Regions from separate parts of the Oceanisphaera sp. IT1-181 genome, predicted to be linked through region 2. Evidence: predicted binding sites of a transcription regulator. Region 2 holds the regulator's gene; each other region holds the start of a gene.
The links. Region 2 encodes MetJ, which represses methionine synthesis genes. Its sites were predicted from a motif close to AGANNTCTAGANNTCT; they were not measured.

Region 1 (2,272 bases), 660 kb from region 2:
GAAGAACACCGAAATCACGTTACCGAAATGGCTGGCAATGGGGATCATGCTGTTGCGCAACGCATGGCGCGTTACCGCCTTATGAAACGGCAAGCCTTTGGCCACCGCAGTGCGCACATAATCGGCTGACAGGTTTTCCATTAGGCTGTTTTTCATGGTCATGGTCAGCACCGCAAAATCACCAATGGCATAGGCAATCAAGGGTAATAGTGCATGGTGGAATAGATTTAAGGTTTTCGGCCAAAAGCCTTCTAGGTAATAGAAGTCATCGCCAACGAAGCCACCCATGGGGAACCAACCCAGCTGAAACGAAAAAATCGTCAGTAAGAAAATGCCCACCACATAGGCGGGCAACGCATAACCGGCGTAAATCAGCATAGAAGTAATGCTGTCGAAGCGGCTGTTGTGTTTCAGCGCTTTGAGGATCCCTAAGGGGATGGAGATGAAATAACTGAGGAAGAAGGTACAGATACCAAAGAAGGCGGACACAGGTAGCCGCTCTTTAATAAGCTCCCACACCGGCAAGAAATAGCGGCTCGACTCACCCAAGTCTAATTGCACCAGTTTGGTCAGCCAATCGCGATAGGCTTCAAACACAGGTTTATCTAGGCCATAGAAGGCTTTAAGCTCGTCGATTTGCTCCGCCGAGAGCACCTGACTGCCGCGCGAGCTTTGGCTAAACTCGCTGCTTTGCATTTGGCTTTCCATTAGCATGCGCTCGACGGGCCCACCGGGGACGAAGCGAGTAATGGCAAACACCACTAAGGTAATTCCCAAAAAGGTCGGGATCAGCAGCAATAAACGCCGCAGAAAATACTGTGCCATTGTTTTCCTTAAATTCTTTCCCTGAAAGCGCGGAAATAACGCTATAAGCACCCTAGCCTATCTGGCTGCCGATAAGCAAGAAAGAGACGCGCCGCACCTTATGGTGAGCGATGAACATTTTGCGTTGACTCAGACATCCAGACGGCTTAGCATCAACTGTTATTGGTCATACTTTTGTGACTTGTCACTACCCTGTTCTGTTAAAGTAGTGAAAAACCTTACCGCAAAGGCTCATCCTCCGATGATCAAGCTAATGAATATCAGTAAGCGCTACGGCGACGGCAAACAGGCCGTGCATGCAGTGCGTAACATTAACCTGGCAGTGGCTGCGGGCCAAATTATGGGCGTGATCGGCGAGTCAGGCGCGGGCAAGAGCACGCTGATCCGTTGCGTGAATATGTTAGAGCGCCCCACCAGTGGCCAAATATTAGTCGACGGCCAAGATTTAACCCAGCTTAAAGAAAGTCAGCTGCCGGCGGCGCGGCGCAAGATCGGCATGATTTTTCAGCATTTTAATTTGTTGTCCTCTCGCACCGTGTTCGCCAATGTCGCCTTGCCATTAGAGCTGGCCGGCATGAATAAGGCTGACATTAAGCACAGAGTAACCGAGCTATTAGAGTTGGTGGGCTTAAGCCACAGAGCTAACGCCTACCCCAATGCGCTGTCGGGTGGTCAAAAACAGCGGGTGGCCATCGCACGCGCCTTGGCGCCTAAGCCTAAGGTATTGCTGTGTGATGAAGCTACCTCGGCGCTGGATCCTAATACTACGCAATCGATTCTAACGCTATTAAAAGACATTAACCGTAAGCTCGGTCTGACCATACTGTTGATCACCCATGAAATGCAGGTGGTGAAAACCATTTGTGACCGAGTGGCGATTATCAGCGACGGCGAGCTAATAGAAGAAGGCGAAGTGGCGTGGTTTTTTGCCAATGCTAAGACTGAGCTGGCGCGCCGCTTTATTGCCTCCACCATTAACTTGGCAGTTCCTGAGGATTATCAGCAGCGTTTGCAAGCGCAACCCTCGGCCGATAGCTTGCCGTTAGTGCGGCTGGGCTTTAGCGGCGAGACTGTGGATAGCCCACTGATTTCTATTTTGAGTCGTGAGCTTAATGTGGATGTCAGCATCTTAAGCGCCGACATGGAATACGCAGGCGGCGTTAAGTTTGGCTTTATGCTGGCGGAGCTGGATGGCAGCCAACAGCAAACACAGGCCGCACTGGCTTATCTTCAAGAACATAAAATTCAGGTAGAGGTACTCGGTTATGTCCGACGCCATGGTTAATTTGCTGTTATCAGCACTCTGGGAAACCTTATTGATGACCTTTGGCTCAGGGGTGATTGCCTGCTTATTAGGCATCCCTTTAGGCATAGCATTGCACGTCAGTAAGCCAGGACAAATTTGGCAAAATGCCATTTTTAATAAAGTGTTAGGTACTGTTATTAA
Region 2 (2,272 bases):
ACTCATACCCTTAAAGCAAGTCACGCTGGCGCCCGGTTATTTTGGTAGCCGAATGGATATCTTATTAGCGCGAGATCTGTACCCTGAACAACTAGAAGGGGATGAGCCGGAACCACTTGATGTGGTGCCTTGGCGATTAGATCAACTGGATGAGTTGATGGCAAGGCCTGACTTCAGTGAAGCCCGCAGCATTTGTGGTGTATATTTGCTGCAAAACTGGCTCAATAAAAAGGAGTAAATATGGATGTTCCTGCTTTGTTACCCAGTGTGATTGCCGCCGCCCGCGAGGCGGGAGATCTGATTTTGTCGCTCTATAACAGTGGCGATTATCAAGCACAAAATAAAGACGATAATAGCCCGGTGACGGATGCAGACTTAGCGGCGCATGAGTTTTTAAAAGTGGCGCTGCGCGATATTGCTGATATTCCGGTGTTATCGGAAGAAGGCTGTGAAGCCCCCTTGGCGAAGCGCAACAGCTGGCCGCGCTATTGGTTGGTCGATCCGCTGGATGGCACCCAAGAATTTATTGCCGGCAGCGGTGATTTCTCGACCATGATCGCCTTGATTGAACACGGCAAGCCGGTATTGGGTGTGGTGTATGGCCCGGTTAATAATCTGCTGTATTATGCGGCGCGTGGCTTTGGTGCCTTTAAAGAAGCGGATGGCCAAGTCCGTGCCATTAGTGCCAGCCATTATGATGCGAGCAAACCGCTGCGCAGTCTTCGGATCACCGTTAGTCGTCGGCAAAATGTCGACTGGGTGCGCGCACGGCTCACCACAGCCCTCGATTATCAGCTGGTGCCGCTAGGTTCAAGCTCGTTAAAGTCGTGTTTGGTGGCAGAAGGCGGTGCGGATATCTATATGCGTATTGGCCCTACCGGTGAGTGGGACACGGGTGCTACTCAGTGCATAGTAGAAGAGGCAGGCGGGCGTATTGTTGACCTCTATTTAGGGCCATTAAGTTACAACCAACGCGAGACGTTGATTAATCCTAATTTTATTACGATGGGCGATCCCGAGCTCACTTGGGCCAACATCTTAATCAAGCCAGAAGGGGCGGGTGATAAATAATCACCCAGTTTGAGCTGCTAAGTTTAAACAGCAGACTCGAGCATAAACATTAGACATAAAAAAAGCAGGAGCCGACATGAGTGGGCTCCTGCTTTTTTGTATTCTGTGTTCTGAGGTTTACTCTACGTCGTCGACGTCAAAGTCTTCAATCTCTATACCGAGTTTCGCCATAATATCTCGCGCACGGGCCGGAATTTGATCGGGTACGTCTTTTCGCAAATCATCGTCTTGGGGTAAAGGCTGGCCAGTATAGGCATGCAAAAATGCTTCACACAGCAATTCGCTGTTGGTGGCATGACGCAAGTTATTCACCTGCCGACGGGTGCGCTCATCGGTTAATATCTTTAACACCTTGAGAGGTATGGACACGGTAATCTTTTTTACCTGTTCATTTTTTTTGCCGTGCTCGGCGTAAGGGCTGATATAGTCGCCGTTCCATTCAGTTTTCATTATCTACCCGCATCAAGGTTATTAAAGGTTAAAAATCCGAGCGAGATTGTAACCCCTACACCTTATATTGGCAATCCAACAGCTTAGATGCTTGGACGTCTAGGTGGCTTGACGGCCTGCTTGCGCTGGGTTACTGTGCGGGCAAGCAATTATAATAAATTTAATACATCAGGCTGCCAGTGGGCAAAGGAGAACATATGCCAGATTACCAGACTCAAACTCATGCGGTTCGTACCGGCATTGACACGGATACGCAGCATGGCGCCGTAGTGCCGCCCATTTATCTGAGCAGCACCTTTTCGTTTGAGGACTTTGGTAAGCAGCGCCGTTTCGATTATGCCCGCTCGGGCAACCCGACCCGTCAAACCTTGATTGATGCGCTCACCAAATTAGAAAAAGGCGCGGGCGGCGCGGTAACGGCCAACGGTACCGGCACTATTAACCTGATCGTCACCTCACAGTTAAACGCCGATGACTTATTAATCGCACCCCACGATTGTTATGGCGGCACTCATCGCCTGTTTAATGCCTTTGCCAAAAAAGGCCACTTTAAAGTGGAATACGTCGATCAAACTGACGAGGTCGCATTGGCCGCCGCCATGGCAAAAAAGCCGAAGATGCTGTGGATTGAAACCCCGTCTAACCCCTTACTGCGCGTGGTCGATATTGCCGCCTTGTGTGCGGCGGCCAAAGAAGTGGGCGCGCTGAGCGTGGTGGATAACACCTTTTTATCGCCGATTTTACAACAGCC
Region 3 (2,272 bases), 670 kb from region 2:
TAGCACTTAAGGTGTTCAAGTCATAAGGCGTTAGCTGGTAAACATGGTAGTTGAGCCAGTTAGCAAACAACAAATGGCCATGACTGCGCCACGTCGCCCTCGGTAAATTACCCGCATTATCATCTGGGTAATAGTTTTCTGGCATCTGCGGCGCTATGCCTACTTCTAGGTCGCGCTGATATTCATTATCCAGTGTATGAGGATCGTACTCAGGATGACCGGTCACAAACACTTGCCGCCCATCAGGGCTAGCCGCTAAGTAGACGCCTACTTTATCGGACGCCGCCAAGATTTTTAAATCGGTTTTTTCCCGTAACAGCTCCACCGGAAAGTCTGCATAGCGAGAATGCGGCGCAAGAAATACATCATCGAAACCGCGCACTAACGGGTCGTAGCCGCCTAAGTTCTGGTGCTCATAAACGCCCGATAACTTCTCTAACCGAGTGCGTTTATCCAAGCCATATAAAATCTTCAAGCCCGCCTGCGCCGCCCAACATAGAAACAGCGTAGAGGTCACATGGCTCTTCGCCCAGTCCACAATCTGCTCTATTTTGTCCCAGTAAACCACATCACAAAAGTCGGTCAGGCCCAGTGGCGCACCGGTAATGATAAGACCGTCATAGAACTGATCTTTAATCTGCTCAAAATCATGATAGAAACTTTCTAGATGCGACTGAGGGGTGTTTTTTGACGGCCGGTCGTCAATGCGCAGCAAGTCGACATTAATTTGTAACGGCGAGTTCGATAACATTCGCAGTAACTGATTTTCAGTTTCTATTTTCTTGGGCATTAAATTAAGCAGCAACACCCGCATCGGGCGAATTTCCTGATTAACTGCGCGAGTCTCCGTCATCACGAAGATGTTTTCCTGAGACAGGACATTAGCCGCTGGCAGGCGATCGGGAATTCTAATGGGCATGAGCTTACTCCAGTACAACGGAACTAAGAAAGTCTAGACATCTAGAACTCTACAACAAAGTGGCCAATCTTGTCATCCTCAACGTGTGCCAAAGGCTCAAGATACGCTAATATCGGGGGCAACACCCTTAAAGGAAAGACTATTATGGAACCTGTTATTGAACTGGTGAGCACGGGCGACGAGGTATTGACCGGCTTAATCACAGATACCAATGCCGGCTGGTTGTCTCAATTGCTGCTCGAGCAAGGCTGGCAAGTGCGCCGTCGCTTCACCGTCGGTGACGATAAGGCCGATTTAGTCGAGTTATTCGAACAGCGCAGTCATCAAGCAGACATAGTGATCGTCAATGGCGGCTTAGGCCCCACCTCGGATGATATTAGTGCAGAGGCCATGGCCGATGCCGCAGGTATACCTTTAGAGCTCAATCAGTATTGGCTTGAAGTCATGCAGCAAAAATACAGCAATCGTAACCGCGAAATGCCCAAGAGCAACAACAAACAAGCCATGCTGCCTCAAGGTGCGGAGTTAGTTGATAATCCGGTCGGCACCGCCTGTGGTTTCGCCGTTAAGCTTAATCGCGCCACCTTCTTTTTTACCCCAGGGGTGCCCTCTGAGCTAAAGGTGATGATGAACGATGAAATACTGCCGCGCTTGCGTCGCCAACTGGGTGACAATGGACGCAGCCAAGTACGCCGCTTCTTTCTATTTGGCCTATCCGAGTCCGGCTTAAGCGACAAACTTGATGCTCTCACTTGGCCCGCAGGTATTGCGCTAGGTTATCGCGCTAATCTGCCAACCATAGAAGTGAAGCTTATCATCGACACCGCGAATGCCGAGTCCATAGCGCAAGCCGAAGCCCAATTGCTCGCCCAAGTCGGCACGCACCTGATCGCCCGAGACAACATGGACTTTACCGCCAGTCTAGGACCCATGTTACTCGATAAAGACTTAATGATTTTTGAAGATGCCAGCGGTGGGCGCCTAACTGATACCATCAGTACTATCACTCGAGAGTTTGAAGGCCACTATCTTGCCGGCTTGCCAGACGAAGCTGAAGAACTGGCTCATTGGCTACAGAAATCCGCACGCCCCCTCACCTTAGCCATAGGTGCAGCTGGCCCTAAAGGGGTGCCAGTAGCATTAAAAACGCAGACTGGCTGCTATGTACAAACTTTGCAGATGCACTTTCGTGATCCGCTGTCACAGCGCCGTTTATTAGCTTTCTCTGCATTAGATATGCTGCGTCGTTACCTAATGAATGAAACGGTAATGATCGACTACGACATATTGCCCTGTAGCGAGCGCGTCACCCTATCGGTGTAAAAAGCAAAGAGGGCAACATTAGTGTCGCCC

Region 1: a site for MetJ is predicted at 957-972, ahead of metN (methionine ABC transporter ATP-binding protein MetN). Genes of this name have one in related genera too.
Region 3: a site for MetJ is predicted at 955-970, ahead of metA (homoserine O-acetyltransferase MetA). Genes of this name have one in related genera too.

Annotation. Positions count from the first base shown of each region.
Region 1 is NZ_CP136856.1:3,101,519-3,103,790, forward strand. Features, by position in the region: gene R0134_RS13745 (ABC transporter permease subunit) at 1-825, opposite strand, end outside; gene metN (methionine ABC transporter ATP-binding protein MetN) at 1,067-2,110, shown strand; gene R0134_RS13755 (methionine ABC transporter permease) at 2,091-2,272, shown strand, end outside.
Region 2 is NZ_CP136856.1:186,022-188,293, forward strand. Features, by position in the region: gene nudE (ADP compounds hydrolase NudE) at 1-238, shown strand, start outside; gene cysQ (3'(2'),5'-bisphosphate nucleotidase CysQ) at 241-1,071, shown strand; gene metJ (met regulon transcriptional regulator MetJ) at 1,189-1,521, opposite strand; gene metB (cystathionine gamma-synthase) at 1,719-2,272, shown strand, end outside.
Region 3 is NZ_CP136856.1:3,086,604-3,088,875, forward strand. Features, by position in the region: gene metA (homoserine O-acetyltransferase MetA) at 1-919, opposite strand, end outside; gene R0134_RS13690 (CinA family nicotinamide mononucleotide deamidase-related protein) at 1,064-2,242, shown strand.